Regions from separate parts of the Vibrio sp. KUL70 genome, predicted to be linked through region 3. Evidence: predicted binding sites of a transcription regulator. Region 3 holds the regulator's gene; each other region holds the start of a gene.
The links. The regulator PurR, encoded in region 3, represses purine synthesis genes. The targets are predictions, from matches to a motif close to TNANGNAAACGTTTNCNTNA.
Positions count from the first base shown of each region.

Region 1 (4,201 bases), 1.3 Mb from region 3:
GCAACTTAAAGTGTGTTTGTACTCGGTTAGTAAAACGAATCAGGCGTTGATGGTCAGTTTCGTACAGTGCCAACTGACGAGCCATTAGGGTCGAGTTCATGCAGTTCAGCTTGATCGACTCCAAATCAACAAACTGCTTAGTCAGCAATGCACCAAGCTGGCTGTTATCGATAGACCAATGCGGCATTTCTGGCTGAGGTAACGCGAAGTAGTCAGCCAGTTCTCGATTGATCGCCATGAGACTATCACTCAGATCATTGACATCAATGCTATAGACGCCACGAAAGGCCAGTTTACCGGAGCTTGGGTAGATTAGACTGACCTGAGCTGCAAGGTGATCGTCCGTTTCTTGGTCTTTCAATTGGATATTTAACAGATAATCGCTGGTACGCATGTTTTTTGCGCCTGGAAAGAAAGGAGAGTTATCTATCGGGTCGACAAAGTAGCTCGGAGCATCTTGATTCGCGAGATCAGTATAGGAGTATTCGATCTGTTGTTGTAATAACAGAGCCTTAATCGCTGCTCGGTATTGTCTAGCGTTGTCACCGACGACATCAATGCGACTGAGCAATAACTCAACCTTAGGAATTAGACGTTGCTGTCGAGTGAGTTCAGAGCTGTGGTTTGGAGATTGCCACCACAGATAGCCCAATGTGATTGTGCTTGTGAGTAGCATAAGTGTCACTAGCCATAGCCAGCGTGGGCTTGCTGATGTTTTACTGTGCTCGGCCTCTGGTTCAGCAGGCTGCTTGCTTTCAACGCTCTCTAGATGAACAGAGCTCGGGTTGAGAAAATAGCCCTTGCGCGGGTAAGTCACGAGTATCTTAGTGGCGTCGCTGTCAGGAAGGTGTTTCTGTAATAGCGAACGCAGCGTGCTTACTCGGTTGGTTAGGACATTCTTGGAGATAAAGCTACTTTGCCAAATCTCTTGGATGATGAACTCTGCGGAAAGTGGTTCTCCAACATGGCGTAACAGAAGTTCCAGCAACTCGATTGAGCGTGGTTCCAAATTGATGACTTCTTGAGGTGTGCTTAACTCTCGGGTACTAGGGTTGTACACCAAATCGGCAATAACGATAGAGGTATTGTTCGCCTGAGCAGCAGAGAGGAAGTCTTGCATAGGAAACCGCGTGTCATAAAAGTAAACGATTTTAGCTGCTTTGTTTATAAAAAGCAGCTAAGTATCCCAAACAAAAGCACTAACTTTATTTTGACTCAAAATCGAGAAAGCGAGGGCTAACCTGCAAGCTTATGAGCTGTAGCTAACCGAGTATCGTGTCGGTTTGTGGTTCATAGCGAGTACAACGTTCAGTACCGCAGTCCCAAGTACTGAAACGGCGATGATCCAAGGTGATACAAAGAAGAACGACGCAAATAGGATACAGACATCAATCGCCATTTGAGTTTTACCCACTGAAATACCATAGCGGTCTTGGATGTAAAGGCACAAAACATTGAAGCCCCCCAAACTGGAGTGATGGCGAAATAGAATCAACATGCCAAGCCCCATGAGCAAGCCGCCAGCGATCGCACAATAAATCTCATTGTAGGCATCAAGTGAGATGACTAAATACAGATGATCTGCAAAAACAGACACTAAAGCACCGGAAAAAGCACTGCTAATGGCAAAATTACGTCCAAAACGTCTCCACGCCAATACATAGAATGGGCAGTTTGCGATAAAGTAAAGTACACCGAAGGTGATAGGTAGAAATTGACTCAATAGTAGAGCCAAGCCCGTAGTCCCCCCAGTAAGTAGTTGAGCAGACTGTAAAAAGAAGACGCCTTGTGCGACTAAGAAGGTCCCTGTAAGAATGGCAACCCAATCTTCCTTACGTGAGTGTTTTTCCATCGTTTTTATAATTACCTAGCCAATAAAGGCGTGCATAGTAGATAAAAACATGGATTTTCGGTAGCTTGAGACTCAAAATTAAGGTAAACCTATGTAATGTTCGTTTTACAGGGTGTAAAGCGAAAACTTGACAGTAAGTCGCGTGCTGATGCGATGTGTCGCATAAGTATGATGAAGCTTATATGTCATTATGAAGAAACTGCATGATAAAATTGCAATTAGCTCTTTATGACCTAGATCAAATTATGTATGATGCGTCCCATTAAAACGGTGACGAAAACGTTTGCTTTCGGTCGTTATGTGGTTTTTTTGAAACTTTCAGTACAATCTGAGTCAGGAGATACAGATGCTTAAGCGTGACATGAACATCGCTGATTACGATGCGGATCTATTCGCAGCTATCCAAGAAGAAACTCTTCGCCAGGAAGAACACATCGAACTAATCGCTTCAGAAAACTACACAAGCCCACGTGTAATGGAAGCTCAAGGTTCTCAGCTAACAAACAAATACGCTGAAGGCTACCCAGGCAAGCGTTACTACGGTGGTTGTGAGTACGTAGATAAAGTTGAAACTCTAGCGATCGAGCGCGCATGTGAGCTTTTTGGTGCTGAGTACGCGAACGTACAGCCTCACTCAGGTTCTCAAGCGAATAACGCTGTATACATGGCGCTACTGAACGCAGGCGACACTGTTCTAGGTATGAGCCTAGCGCACGGTGGTCACCTAACTCACGGTTCTCCAGTAAACTTCTCTGGTAAGCTTTACAACATCATCCCTTACGGTATCGACGAAGCAGGTCAAATCGATTACGAAGAGATGGAAAAGCTAGCTATCGAGAACAAGCCTAAGATGATCATCGGTGGTTTCTCTGCTTACTCTCAAATCTGTGACTGGAAACGCATGCGTGAAATCGCGGACAAAGTCGGTGCTTACCTATTCGTAGATATGGCGCACGTAGCAGGTCTAATCGCGGCAGGCGTTTACCCGAACCCAGTACCACACGCGCATGTTGTGACAACAACAACGCACAAAACGCTAGCAGGTCCACGTGGTGGTCTTATCCTTTCTAACGAAGGCGAAGATCTATACAAGAAGCTGAACTCAGCAGTATTCCCAGGCGGCCAAGGTGGTCCTCTAATGCACGTTATCGCTGGTAAAGCAGTAGCGTTTAAAGAAGCTCTAGAGCCAGAGTTTAAAGAGTACCAAGCACGCGTAGTTGCTAACGCAAAAGCAATGGTTGCAGAGTTTATCGCTCGTGGTTACAACATCGTTTCAGGTTCAACAGAGAACCACCTGTTCCTAGTCGACCTAATCGACAAAGACATCACGGGTAAAGAAGCCGATGCAGCACTAGGTGCAGCAAACATCACTGTAAACAAAAACTCAGTACCAAACGATCCACGCAGCCCGTTTGTAACGTCAGGTATCCGTATCGGTTCTCCTTCTATCACTCGTCGCGGCTTCACAGCAGCAGACGCGAAAGAGCTAGCTGGTTGGATCTGTGACATCCTAGATAACATGGGTGATGAGTCTGTTATCGAAGCAACTAAAGCAAAAGTACTAGAGATCTGTAAGCGTCTACCAGTTTACGCTTAATTTTTCTGGCTCAAATAGCTTAATTTCTGTGTCAAAGGTGCTCATTTACATTTGTAAACTCCGCGCCTTTTCCTTGAACTAAAGCTATTTGATTGAAAAATACGATTTGAAAGGCTCCTGTTGGGAGCCTTTTTTATTGGCATAGAAATGCTTAGAGAGTGAACGAATTTCTGTGTTGCACATACTCATTTGCTAGCGCAAACTCCGTGTGAGCTCCTTGAACTTCGCTCATCTACTTTGAAAAAATGATGATTTTGAAGGCTCCTTTGTTGGGGCCTTTTTAGTTTTTGAGAACCCTTTATTGCGACAAGCTCCACTGCTGAAGCTATTGCTCTAAGGCTGAGAAATAAAAGTATAGATGTAAATAGATAATTTATAATGAGTTTTTTGCTTTAACTCGCACCAATAAAAAAGACCAACACGAGGTTGGCCTTTGTCAATCTGTCTAGACTTATCGAAATTGTTTCGCTTCAGGTAGGAATTCAAAGCCTGCAGTCGCAAGTTTTGCCTCGAGTGCAGCCTTATCAATATCGAAGAAGTTAGCGAGTTTATCGAGGTCGCCAGAGAAGTCGTCACGTAGCTTCATGTTTACGATGCTCATTAGCATCACAGGATCCATGGTTTCAAAATTCGCTAAGTTCATGCCTAGTCCTCGAAATCAGAGATTAGCAAGTTTGCTGCAGCAAAAGCGGCACGTTCGCGCGCTTCGCGTGGCAAAGACTCGTCTGCGGCTAAATCGTTGAGTGTTTTCA
Region 1 covers NZ_AP045834.1:2,361,527-2,365,727, reverse strand. Annotated here, with positions in the region: partial or broken gene AC6I7V_RS10420 (winged helix-turn-helix domain-containing protein) at 1-1,120, opposite strand, end outside; gene AC6I7V_RS10415 (YitT family protein) at 1,250-1,852, opposite strand; gene glyA (serine hydroxymethyltransferase) at 2,199-3,449, shown strand; gene AC6I7V_RS10405 (DUF4250 domain-containing protein) at 3,901-4,092, opposite strand; gene AC6I7V_RS10400 (YaeP family protein) at 4,095-4,201, opposite strand, start outside.
Region 1: glyA (serine hydroxymethyltransferase) is a predicted target of PurR. The motif match lies at 2,124-2,143, and genes of this name have one in related genera.

Region 2 (4,201 bases), 990 kb from region 3:
TTGAGTGCTTGAGCATGAAATTGGCAATGTCAGTGCGGTATTGGGTCTGCAAGCCAAGCAGCAGTGTTGCGACAGCTGCGACGAGGACAGACAATACAATCCCAACCATCATGATGACTCTTTTCATTCCTAGCGCACCTTCCATTTCTTCGTTGCTCAAAATAGAGTGGAACAAAATAGGCGCTGCGGCAACAAAAAAGCCCCTCAAAAGAGGGGCTTGCTACAAAAATATCGTTTTTAAGAGGGGGTTAGCCTTATGGCTTTGTCCTCAGAGCAGAGTGAACAATTAATCCAGTTGTGGGCCTGCAGCAACAAGCGCTTTACCTTCGTCGTTGTCGGTGTACTTATCAAAGTTGTTGATGAAGCGCTCCGCAAGGTCTTTCGCTTTGCTTTCCCATTGTAGTGGATCTGTGTAAGTATCACGTGGATCTAGGATTGTTGGGTCAACATCGTGCAGTGCTAGCGGTACTTCTAGGTTAAACATAGGGATAACCTTAGTTTCTGCATCGTCGATTGAGCCATCTAGGATTGCGTCGATGATACCGCGAGTATCTTGGATAGAGATACGCTTACCACTGCCGTTCCAACCTGTGTTCACTAGGTAGGCTTCTGCGCCAACCGCTTCCATACGTTTGACTAGTACTTCTGCATACTTGGTTGGGTGTAGTGTTAGGAACGCTGCGCCAAACGCTGCAGAGAATGTTGGCGTTGGCTCAGTGATACCACGTTCAGTGCCCGCTAGTTTCGCTGTGAAGCCAGATAGGAAGTGGTACTTCGTTTGCTCTGGAGTCAGCTTAGAAACTGGTGGCAGAACGCCAAATGCATCCGCAGTTAGGAAGATAACTTTCTTCGCGTGGCCCGCTTTTGAAACTGGCTTAACGATGTTATCGATGTGGTGGATTGGGTAAGAAACACGAGTGTTTTCTGTTTTAGAGCCATCATCGAAATCGATAGAGCCATCACCACGTACTGTTACGTTCTCTAGTAGAGCATCACGACGGATTGCGTTGTAGATCTCTGGTTCTGCTTCTTTTGATAGGCGAATGGTCTTCGCGTAACAGCCACCTTCGAAGTTGAAGATACCGTCATCATCCCAACCGTGCTCATCGTCACCAATAAGTTCACGTTTAGGGTCTGTAGATAGCGTTGTTTTACCTGTACCTGATAGACCGAAGAATACCGCTACGTCGCCTTTCTCGCCCACGTTTGCGCTACAGTGCATTGAAGCGATGCCTTGCAGTGGAAGTAGGTAGTTCATCATGGCGAACATGCCTTTCTTCATCTCACCGCCGTACCAAGTACCACCGATGATTTGTACACGCTCCGTCAGGTTAAACGCAACAAAGTTTTCAGAGTTTAGGCCGTGTTCTTGCCATTTCGGGTTGGTTGTTTTCGCGCCGTTCATAACGACGAAGTCTGGTTCAAATGTTGCTAGCTCTTCTTCGGTTGGGCGGATAAACATATTCTTAACGAAGTGCGCTTGCCACGCCACTTCAGTGATAATACGTACGCTTAGACGCGTATCAGGGTTAGCACCACAGTAACCGTCAATGACAAATAGGCGTTTGCCAGATAGCTGTGTCGTTACGAGCTCTTTCAGATCGTTCCACACTTCAGTGGTAATCGCTTTGTTGTCATTCTTACCTTGATCCGACCACCACATGGTATCGCGAGTCGTATCGTCTTTAACAATGTACTTATCTTTTGGTGAGCGGCCAGTAAAGATACCAGTGTCAACAGCAACAGCACCTAGTTCGGTCACTACGCCTTTTTCGTAGCCCTCTAAGCCTGGAAGCGTTTCTTCCACGAATAACTGCTCGTAACTTGGGTTACGCAGCACTTCAGTTACGCCAGTAATTCCGTGTTTAGTAAGATCGATTTGTGCAGCCTTTGTATGTTCCATAACGGTCATAGGTGCTCCTTGTAGGATATTTTGTAGGGATTTTGTATTAATTTTTTATTGTTATCTGCTCACCATGCTAGCAACGAGACATGGGGGAAACAGGGATATAGCTCAAAAATTATCCATATTTTCCGTGGGGTTTTAAGTGTCTCGTCACATATTGGCCCAACTAGTCTATCCTGTACGCAAACCTTTGCGCTAGGGGCTTGAACATTATTAATTGATTAAAATTAAGCAGTGATTTTATTACGAGATGTTACGGGATTTGCGCTAATTTGATCACAAAAAAGGTCAGCTTTGCGCTGACCTTTTTGGTTTAAATTACGTGTTTTTGGAACGACGTAAATTAATGAACCGTATTGTCGCCTTTATCTGTCGCTTCTGCGAACAGAGCATCAACATCGCTCTTGTCGAATGTGTAGCTTGTGCCACAGTAATCACAGTGAAGTGAAACGCTACCTTCAGTGCTGATGATGCTGTAAATCTCTTCTTGATCTACTGTCACGATAGCGGCACCGCTGCGTTCACGAGAACAACCACAGAAGAACTCTACAGGTTGTGGAGTGAACAGTTGTACTTTTTCTTGGTTGTACAGGCGGTATAGAAGCTCGTTCGCTTCTAAAGTGAATAGCTCTTCATTTTTTACTGTTGCCGTGAGCTGCTCTAGGTGTTCAAAATCGTCTGGTGTACCCGTGCCGTCTGGCATCACTTGCAGAAGCATACCTGCTGCATGTGGTTTACCTTCGTGCTCGCCAGTACGTAGCCATAGGCGTGTCTTAAGCTGCTCAGAGTTTGCGAAGTAGCCTTCAAGAACGTCTGCTAATGTGTCGCCTTCTAGTGCTACGATACCTTGGTAACGCTCACCTTTCTTAGGATCGATCGTGATCACTAGGTAGCCTTTACCCATTAGGTCATGCAGGCCTGCATCATCAGCGATTTCGCCCTCGAAACGTGCGACACCACGGATCTTTTGGTCGTGATCGCCATTGATTACTGCTAGAGAAACTGGGCCATCACCTTGCAACTGCATAGTGATAGAGCCTTCAAACTTTAGAGTCGCAGTAAGAAGAGTCGTTGAAACTAATAGCTCACCAAGAAGCTTTTGAATAGCCGCTGGGTATTCCTTGCTAGAAATAATTTGTTGGTACGCTTCGTCCAGTTGTACCAATTCACCACGTACCGATAGGTCTTCAAATAGGTAGCGATTTAAAACATTGTTTGCCATTTGGCGGTTCCTTCTAGCTTATTGATGCTTGAACTTGATGATGTCACGACGTTGCTTTTTGTCAGGACGGCGTTCAGGGCTTGGGTTATGTGCATGTAATTTACGCTGTTGGGCGTGTGCTTCACGTTTTGCCAAGCTTTCTTTCGTTTCGGTATAAAGGGTTTGGGCTTCTGGAGCTCCGCGACGTTGATCCGAAATTTTATCGATCGTGACCGTCTTTTCCTCATTGCCTTGACGCAGTGAAATCACCGCCCCAAGTTCTACGATTTTGCTTGGTTTGCTGCGTTGACCATTATAGTGGACTTTACCACCATCGACCATATTACGAGCGATAGAGCGAGTTTTGTAAAAGCGTGCTGCCCACAACCATTTATCTAGTCTGACAGCTTCATTAGCAGGTTTCATATGGCGCTGTGCCTTTTAAGTGAAAAAATGAATGTGGTTAACTGAGTAAAATCAGTTCGCAACTTGTCTTAGATGATGCTTATCACATTTGGTAGAAGCTAAAGTGGTGGCAAATGTGTTTTTTTTCAAGGCATACTGCAAAATAGCTCACGTTATGACTTTTTATGCGTAGGCTATGATATAGTTTTGGATCCTATGCCAAATCAGTAATTGGCGTAGCGTTTATGTACAAAAAAGCTGAGAGCTTAATGATTTAGCGCTCTCATCTTCACAAAAGGGTTTAGGCAAGTGAAGTTATTGGAGCTCAAAAATCGCATGGGAAATTCTCCTTTGTTGAGCCGCTTAATAGAGAATGGATTTGTATTTCAGCAAAAGCTGAGCCTGATAACCTGTTGTGTATTGATTGCCATTTCTGCATGGATATTGGGTCAGTTGGCCTGGTTGATTGACCCTGCAGACCAGTCGATTACACCTTGGAAAGCGCAAGCCTCGTCATCTTCTCGACCACAATCTACGCTCGATATCTCCTCCCTCCAGAAGAGCAATCTTTTTGGTGAGTATCGTGCTGAAACACCAAAAGTGGTGAAGCAACCCGTTATTCAAGACGCTCCTAAGACACGACTCAACCTTGTGTTAGTGGGTGCCGTTGCGAGCTCAGATCCGCAGCG
Region 2 covers NZ_AP045834.1:115,891-120,091, forward strand. Annotated here, with positions in the region: gene AC6I7V_RS00510 (AsmA family protein) at 1-127, opposite strand, end outside; gene pckA (phosphoenolpyruvate carboxykinase (ATP)) at 287-1,912, opposite strand; gene hslO (Hsp33 family molecular chaperone HslO) at 2,250-3,128, opposite strand; gene hslR (ribosome-associated heat shock protein Hsp15) at 3,147-3,533, opposite strand; gene gspC (type II secretion system protein GspC) at 3,849-4,201, shown strand, end outside.
Region 2: pckA (phosphoenolpyruvate carboxykinase (ATP)) is a predicted target of PurR. The motif match lies at 2,085-2,104, and genes of this name have one in related genera.

Region 3 (4,201 bases):
CTATTCATAACTAGTAACAATTCTAGTAGTAGGTAAGATAAAAGCCAGAAACCTGAATTTTTTTTGATACAAGACAATCTTAAACCTTGCTATTTACCCCCCATCGCAATTCAATATAGGCATTACTACTAACGAGTGACTTTGCAGTTAGCAAATACAAGGGTTAGTAAGCCTTCGTACCGCAGATATTACGAAAGACGATATTAGGATTATTGAGATGAAAGAAACCAAAGCGTTCAATGAACAACGAGCTGAAATCTACTGGTGGCTATCGAGCCTGTTCGCGAAAGAACTGACTCAAGAAGAATTGGAGAAATACCACTCGGTTGAGATTCGTTCGTTTTTAACCGGCCTCGGCGACAACGAGACGCTTAAGCCATCAATCAATAACCTAGTAGATGCACTTAACCGATTACAGAACCGTGAAGATGCTCAATTAGAGCTTTCATCCGATTTTTGCGAGCTGTTCTTAAAGTCGGATAAGTACGGTGCTCTGCCGTACGCTTCTATTTATCTAGACAAAAGTGGACTACTGAATGCGAAACCAGCTCAAGACATGGAAGCCATCATGGCGTCTTACGGCATCGCCGTAAACCAAGATCTAAAAGAGCCTGCTGACCACTTAGCCATTGAGTTAGATTTCCTAGGTAACATCATTATTCGCTCCAACGACCTTGAGAGTGAACAAGATCTAGAAACGGCTTTCGCTACACAACACGAGTTTGTTGAACAACAGCTCCTTAGTTGGGTTCCACAGTTCGCAGTAAAATGCCGTGAATTTGATGAGTTTGGTTTTTACGCATGTGTTGCAGAATTGCTAGTCGCTTTCTGTAAACTTGACGCACAATATTTAGCTGGTGAATAAATTCACTGATGACTAAGGGTACAATTTAGGTAGAATGTGACAACTCACCCAGATTTCTGGGTGAATTTTATTGCGAGTATTTTCTAGTCAGTCTAAAATTGTGACCGCAAACGATAAAATATGAAACATTCTCGAAATGCTATGCTTTAAATTAGCTAAGAGCATTTCGGTGTTAAGACAAGCCGCTCTCATAAGCGGTTTTTTGTTTTTTAGCACTTTAGTACCGAGAGAGCCCTCCATATTCTAAGCTCTTGTTCTGGTAGCTTTAAACGGCTACTTGCTCCGTACTGCTGAGGAAGTAGCTATCAATAGGATAAAGCCATGGCAACTATAAAAGATGTCGCTCGCTTAGCCGGCGTATCAACAACCACCGTTTCTCACGTGATCAACAAGACACGTTTCGTCGCAGAAGCGACTCAAGAAAAAGTAAACAAAGCCGTCGATGAACTAAATTATGCACCAAGTGCTGTTGCTCGTAGCCTGAAATGTAACTCTACGCGCACAATCGGTATGCTAGTGACTCAATCAACCAACCTATTCTTCTCTGAAGTGATCGATGGTGTAGAGAGCTACTGTTACCGTCAAGGCTACACGCTGATTCTATGTAACACAGGTGGTATCTACGAAAAGCAACGCGACTACATCCGAATGCTTGCTGAAAAACGCGTAGACGGTATCTTGGTAATGTGTTCTGACTTGACTGAAGAACTGCGTGAAATGCTTGACCGCCACGCAGACATTCCAAAAGTTGTTATGGACTGGGGCCCAGAGAGTTCACAAGCGGATAAAATCATCGACAACTCAGAAGAAGGTGGCTACCTCGCCACTAAATACCTGGTTGAACGAGGACATGATCGTATTGCTTGTCTAAGTGGACATTTGGATAAAGCGGCATGTGTAGAGCGTATCGCGGGTTATCGTCGTGCTCTTGAAGAAGCAAACATTCAAACAGATGACAATCTAATTCTTGAAGGTAACTTCGAATGTGACACCGCAGTTATCGCGGCAGATAAAATCGTTTCAATGGAGAATCGCCCGACAGCAGTATTCTGTTTTAACGATACTATGGCACTTGGTCTTATGAGCCGTCTGCAGCAGCAAGGCATTAAGATCCCAGAAGACATTTCAGTGATTGGTTACGACAATATTGAGCTGGCAGAGTACTTCTCACCACCGTTGACAACTGTTCACCAGCCAAAGCGTCGTGTCGGCAAAAACGCATTTGAAATCTTGTTGGAACGCATTAAAGACAAAGATCACGAAAAACGCGTGTTCGAAATGCATCCAGAGATCATTGAGCGAGCTACAGTTAAAACGTTAAAATAACGTAAACTTTAGAGAAATCTAATAAAACGCACCGCTTGGTGCGTTTTTTTTATTCTGACAAAGTAAAAACCTTGTTGCATATAAAGACAACAATTAACTGAATTAAGATCACATTTTGGAATAACAAGTGTGAACCTCATTCAACAAAAAACTTTATTCTTCGTTATACAGTCACGCACAGGGCAAATCACTTGAAAGGGTGAGACGCAAAGCCTCCGGCCTAACCCATTATTGGTATGGTAGCGGGGTTACCGATGGCAAAATGCAGTATTTCCTACCTTTAGTAGTAATTTACGGCTTATTGACAATTTTATTGCGACATTTTGCTAATCTCTCGGACCTGCTTATTTGGTGGCGTAATTCAAATACACCGAGATAAACAATATGGATAAACCGATACTCAAGGACTCAATGAAGTTATTTGAGCCACTTGGAAAGATTAAGTCACGCTCAATGTTTGGCGGTTTTGGCCTATTTGCCGACGACACGATGTTTGCACTGGTCGTTAACAATCAATTACACATTCGAGCTGACAAAAATACTACTTCAAAATTTGAACAACAGGGTTTCGAACCTTACGTATACAAAAAACGCGGATTCCCAGTCGTTACTAAGTATTTTGCTCTTCCAGAAGATCTCTGGCAGACTCAAGAACGTATTATCGAACTGGCAAAAGCGTCCCTTGACTGTGCCAAAAAAGAGAAGCAAATCCAATCATCAGCGAAGCCTACACGATTAAAAGATTTGCCCAACCTTCGACTTGCCACAGAGCGTATGTTGAAAAAAGCGGGCATCGATACCGTCGAGAGCTTGTATGAGTCAGGTTCTGTTAATGCATACAAAGCAATAAAAGAGTCTCACTCATCCAGTGTCAGCTTAGAGCTGCTTTGGGCACTTGAAGGTGCCATCAACGGTACTCATTGGTCGGTCATACCTCAACAACGACGCGATGAGCTTATCAACTCTATCAATTAAGTCCACCTCACTTAATTGTCAAAAGCCACATCAATGTGGCTCAGACTGCTGACAAAGGTCTAGCTTTCAAGCTAGACCTTTGATCTAATAGGGGTATCGAAATATGGATATCTCACTATGCTTCAAGAGCCTTCACCTCAACAATATGAACTCGAAATGGTCACCATGGAACAGCTCGTTCCTCAGAACCATTTAGTTCGTAAGATAGATAAAGCCATCGACTTCGAGTTTATCCGTAATGAAGTCGCTCACCTCTACTGTAAAGACAACGGTCGCCCACCTGTTGACCCTGTACGCCTGTTTAAAATCATCCTGCTTGGTTACCTCTTCGGAATAAAAAAGCGAGCGACAACTCGTGAAAGAGATTGAAGTCAATGTCGCTTATCGATGGTTCCTGCGTATGTCACTGACAGAGAAAGTTATCCATGCATCGACACTCAGCCAAAACCGTATTCGCCGCTTTAATGGTACCGATGTGTTTGAGCGTATCTTTATCAATATCGTAGAGCAGGCAATGGCGAAAGGTTTGGTCGCAGGCCAAGAACTATTTACTGACAGCACGCACCTAAAAGCCAATGCCAACAAAAATAAGCACACGAACAAAGTGACTAAGGTTCGCGCCAGTGCTTATCTTGATATGCTCGATGAAGATGTCGCGCTAGACCGAGAGAAAGAGGGTAAGAAACCTCTAAAGTCACGTACCGCTGAGCCTAAAACTAAGAGCACCAAAACGAGTACTACCGACCCGGAAAGTGGCTTCATGACTCGAGATAATAAGCCCCAAGGCTTCTTCTATCTCGACCACCGTACAGTGGATGGACAGCATGGCATTATCTTAGATACCCATGTCACAGCAGGTAATATCAATGACTCTCAACCTTATGTGAAGCGTCTGGACTATACCCTAGAGCAATTTAACCTTAATCCAATCGCCGTTGGACTCGACGCGGGCTACTTCACTGCGCCAGTCGCTGAGTCATTAGAGCGTCGAAATATCTTAGGCGTGTTCGGTTATCGCAGACCATCGAGAACAAA
Region 3 covers NZ_AP045834.1:1,106,565-1,110,765, reverse strand. Annotated here, with positions in the region: gene torD (molecular chaperone TorD) at 218-865, shown strand; gene purR (HTH-type transcriptional repressor PurR) at 1,187-2,191, shown strand; cyclic di-GMP riboswitch class I at 2,363-2,447, shown strand; gene AC6I7V_RS05075 (TfoX/Sxy family DNA transformation protein) at 2,576-3,166, shown strand; partial or broken gene AC6I7V_RS05070 (IS1182 family transposase) at 3,284-4,201, shown strand, end outside.

Region 4 (4,201 bases), 1.5 Mb from region 3:
GATCAGGTACTACATATGGTGATTTTTCTTGATCGTCTCACGGTAGGCGTGCCATGTACCGTAGCCGAGTAGTGGCATGGTTACGATCATACCGACACCATAAGTGGCAAACCCGATTAAGATACCGCCGCAAATGATAGCAGCCCAGACCACCATCGCCGGCAGGTTCGATTTCACTGCGTTGAAACTAGTGAATATCGCACTCATCACGTCAACTCGGCGCTCCATCATAAGTGGAATAGAGAAGGCTGAGATACTGAAAATCAGACTAGCGATAACGAAGCCGACGACAGAGCCCGTGATTAAGAAAGGAGCAAATTCAGCCAGCGGTGCTCCTTGCACTGACGGGTATAGAGCATGCAGTAGAGCAGCGATTCTCATCCAGAAAATCATCGCGACCATCAATACAATCGCAAATGCCCATTGGTGGGTTGAGTTGCGAGTGATGGCCTTCATTGAATGGAATAAACTGGCGTTGTGGCCTTTCTCTCTCTCCCAACTAGCGTCATATAAGCCGAGAGCCAAAAATGGTCCAATCAGCATGTACACAATTAGGCTAGGCATAACCACTAAATGTGTGCCTTGCCACTGAACAAGCTGAACAATCGCTACGGCAGCGGCCATAAAACATAAGCCATAGAATGCGCTGATCATCGGCATTCGCACTAGATCGTGAAGCGCGAGTGAGAGCCAATGAAAGGGCGCAGAAATACTGACTTGGTTGCATGGAATAGTGCGAGCGTATTCACTGTCACTCACCCTATTTTTGTCTTTTTTAAAATCGGATGGATTTGCGGTACGAGGCATAACTTCCCCTTAGTTAACATAACGTCCTGGATTCAACCTCATTTGTCCTCACAGCGGCTGGCAGCGAGTCATCTTGGTTGAGCTGTTATTGAAATATCATGTCCTAGAGAGCCGTCTCGCGTTTCCTAACGGGGTGTAACCTAACCAGTTGTTGCACCAAATGTGAGCTTGATCGCCTAGGAGTACTTTAACTATTGTCACTACTGCTAAAAAACACAAATTATCCGAGATGTTTTTGAGTGGAATTTTATTAGAGAAATTGACGAAATATGGCAGGGAGTCAGAGGTAACTGCATAAAAATAAAGCCCTTACTGGCGGGTAAGGGCTTTTGGAAATTTTTTGCTTGGCGCGAAATTATTTTAGGCCAGCAAAGTCAGCTAGGATTGCTGCTTTGTCGGTTGCTTCCCAAGGGAACTCTTCGCGACCGAAGTGGCCGTAAGCTGCTGTCTGCTTATAGATCGGTTGAAGAAGGTTCAGCATCTCTTGCAGGCCGTATGGACGTAGGTCGAAGTTTTGACGAACGGCTTCAATGATGATGTCGTGAGATACTTTTTCAGTACCGAAAGTCTCAACCATGATAGATGTTGGATCAGCAACACCGATAGCGTAAGAAAGTTGGATTTCACAACGGTCTGCCATGCCAGCCGCAACGATGTTTTTAGCAACGTAACGAGCCGCGTAAGCTGCGCTGCGGTCAACCTTTGATGGATCTTTACCAGAGAATGCGCCACCACCGTGACGAGCTGCACCGCCGTAGGTATCAACAATGATCTTACGACCCGTTAGACCACAGTCACCCATTGGGCCACCGATTACGAAACGGCCAGTTGGGTTGATGAAGAAGTTAGTGTCTTTGTTGATCCACTCAGAAGGTAGTACTGGCTTGATGATCTCTTCCATCACTGCTTCACGCAGATCAGGTGTCGTTACTGAATCACAGTGCTGAGTTGAAAGAACAACAGCGTCGATACCAACAATCTTGCCTTGGTCGTATTGGAAAGTAACTTGTGATTTCGCATCTGGACGAAGGAAATCTAGCTTGCCGCTCTTACGCACTTCAGCTTGTTTTTTAACAAGTAGGTGAGAGTAAGTAATTGGTGCTGGCATTAGGATTTCAGTTTCGTTTGTTGCGTAACCGAACATGATGCCTTGGTCACCTGCACCTTGCTCTTTAGGGTCAGCTTTATCAACACCTTGGTTGATGTCTGGAGACTGCTTACCAATTGTGTTTAGTACAGCACAAGAGTCAGCATCAAAGCCCATGTCAGAGTGAACGTAACCAATTTCACGAACGGTTTCACGAGTGATCTCTTCGATATCAACCCATGCAGACGTTGTTACTTCACCGCCAACCATAACCATGCCCGTTTTCACGTATGTCTCACAAGCAACACGTGCTTTAGGATCCTGTTCTAAGATGGCATCAAGAACAGCATCAGAGATTTGGTCTGCAATTTTATCTGGATGGCCTTCTGAAACAGATTCAGAAGTGAAAAGGTGCTTAGCCATGAGAGCTCCACTTTTAGTATTAGGTGCAAAGTTTCTATCTGCGTCGCAGAGGGTTGCGCCGAGATCAAATTCAATAATTTCTGTAGGTGTTTCTACATCTAGACGTCTATTCTAAATTCCAACGGTCGAATTACAAGCTCTTTTTTATGATATGTCATAACCAAACGATTGCTTTCTCACTTATGCTAGTCCGTTAAAAACTAGGGAAATGTTGTAAAAGTGCGAAAACTGACCTTGAAAACCTCAGCAAAACGTTTGCAGTCACCATAGGCGTTTGAGAGAATAACCGCGCTAACAACTAGCAATTATTTCTCATTTTTCAAATCGCTTATGCACTCAGGAGCAGACATGCCTTCTCGTAAAGATCTCGCAAATGCAATCCGCGCACTTAGTATGGACGGTGTTCAACAAGCTAATTCAGGCCACCCAGGCGCACCTATGGGTATGGCTGATATCGCTGAAGTTCTTTGGCGTGGTCACTTGAACCACAACCCAGCAAATCCAGAGTGGGCAGACCGCGACCGTTTTGTACTGTCAAACGGCCACGGCTCAATGCTAATTTACTCTCTGCTTCACCTAAGCGGTTATGAGCTATCTATTGAAGATCTTAAGAACTTCCGTCAACTTCACTCTAAGACGCCAGGTCACCCAGAGTATGGCTACGCACCGGGTATCGAAACGACAACAGGTCCTCTAGGCCAAGGCATCACTAACGCAGTTGGTATGGCGATGGCTGAGAAAGCATTGGCTGCTCAGTTCAACAAAGAAGGCCACGACATCGTTGACCACTTCACTTATGCATTCATGGGTGATGGCTGTTTGATGGAAGGTATCTCTCACGAAGCATGTTCTCTAGCTGGTACGCTAGGTCTTGGTAAGCTTATCGCTTTCTGGGATGACAACGGCATCTCTATCGATGGTGAAGTTGAAGGTTGGTTCTCTGACGACACGCCTAAGCGTTTTGAAGCATACGGCTGGCACGTAATCCCTGCAGTAGACGGTCACGATATCGAAGCAATCAACGCTGCAATCGAGGCGGCTAAAGCAGACCCTCGTCCAACGCTTATCTGTACTAAAACTATCATCGGTTTTGGTTCTCCAAACAAATCCGGCTCTCACGACTGTCACGGCGCACCACTAGGTCACGACGAAATCGCAGCAACGAAAGAAGCACTAGGCTGGGCTCACGGTCCATTTGAAGTTCCAGCAGACATCTACGCTGAGTGGGATGCAAAAGAAGCAGGTGCAGAGAAAGAAGCGGCTTGGAACGCGAAATTTGACGCGTACGCGGCGGCTTACCCAGCAGAAGCAGCAGAGCTTAAGCGTCGTCTGAATGGCGAACTACCAGCAGAGTGGGAAGAGAAGGCAAACCAAATCATTGCTGATCTTCAAGCAAACCCTGCTGATATCGCATCACGTAAAGCATCTCAAAACGCACTAGAAGCGTTTGGTCAAATGCTTCCAGAATTTATGGGCGGCTCTGCTGACCTAGCACCTTCGAACCTAACTATGTGGTCTGGTTCTAAGTCTCTAGAAGCAAATGACTTCTCTGGTAACTACATCCACTACGGTGTACGTGAATTCGGTATGACGGCGATCATGAACGGTATCGCACTACATGGTGGTTTCGTTCCTTACGGCGCAACATTCCTAATGTTCATGGAATACGCACGTAACGCAATGCGCATGGCTGCTCTGATGAAAGTTCAGAACATCCAAGTTTACACGCACGATTCTATCGGTCTTGGCGAAGATGGCCCAACTCACCAACCTGTTGAGCAAATGGCATCACTTCGTCTAACACCGAACATGAGCACATGGCGTCCATGTGACCAGGTTGAGTCTGCAGTGGCTTGGAAACTGGCTATCGAGCGTAAAGACGCA
Region 4 covers NZ_AP045834.1:2,644,347-2,648,547, reverse strand. Annotated here, with positions in the region: gene AC6I7V_RS11710 (DUF2189 domain-containing protein) at 10-807, opposite strand; gene metK (methionine adenosyltransferase) at 1,163-2,317, opposite strand; gene tkt (transketolase) at 2,666-4,201, shown strand, end outside.
Region 4: metK (methionine adenosyltransferase) is a predicted target of PurR. The motif match lies at 2,561-2,580, and genes of this name have one in related genera.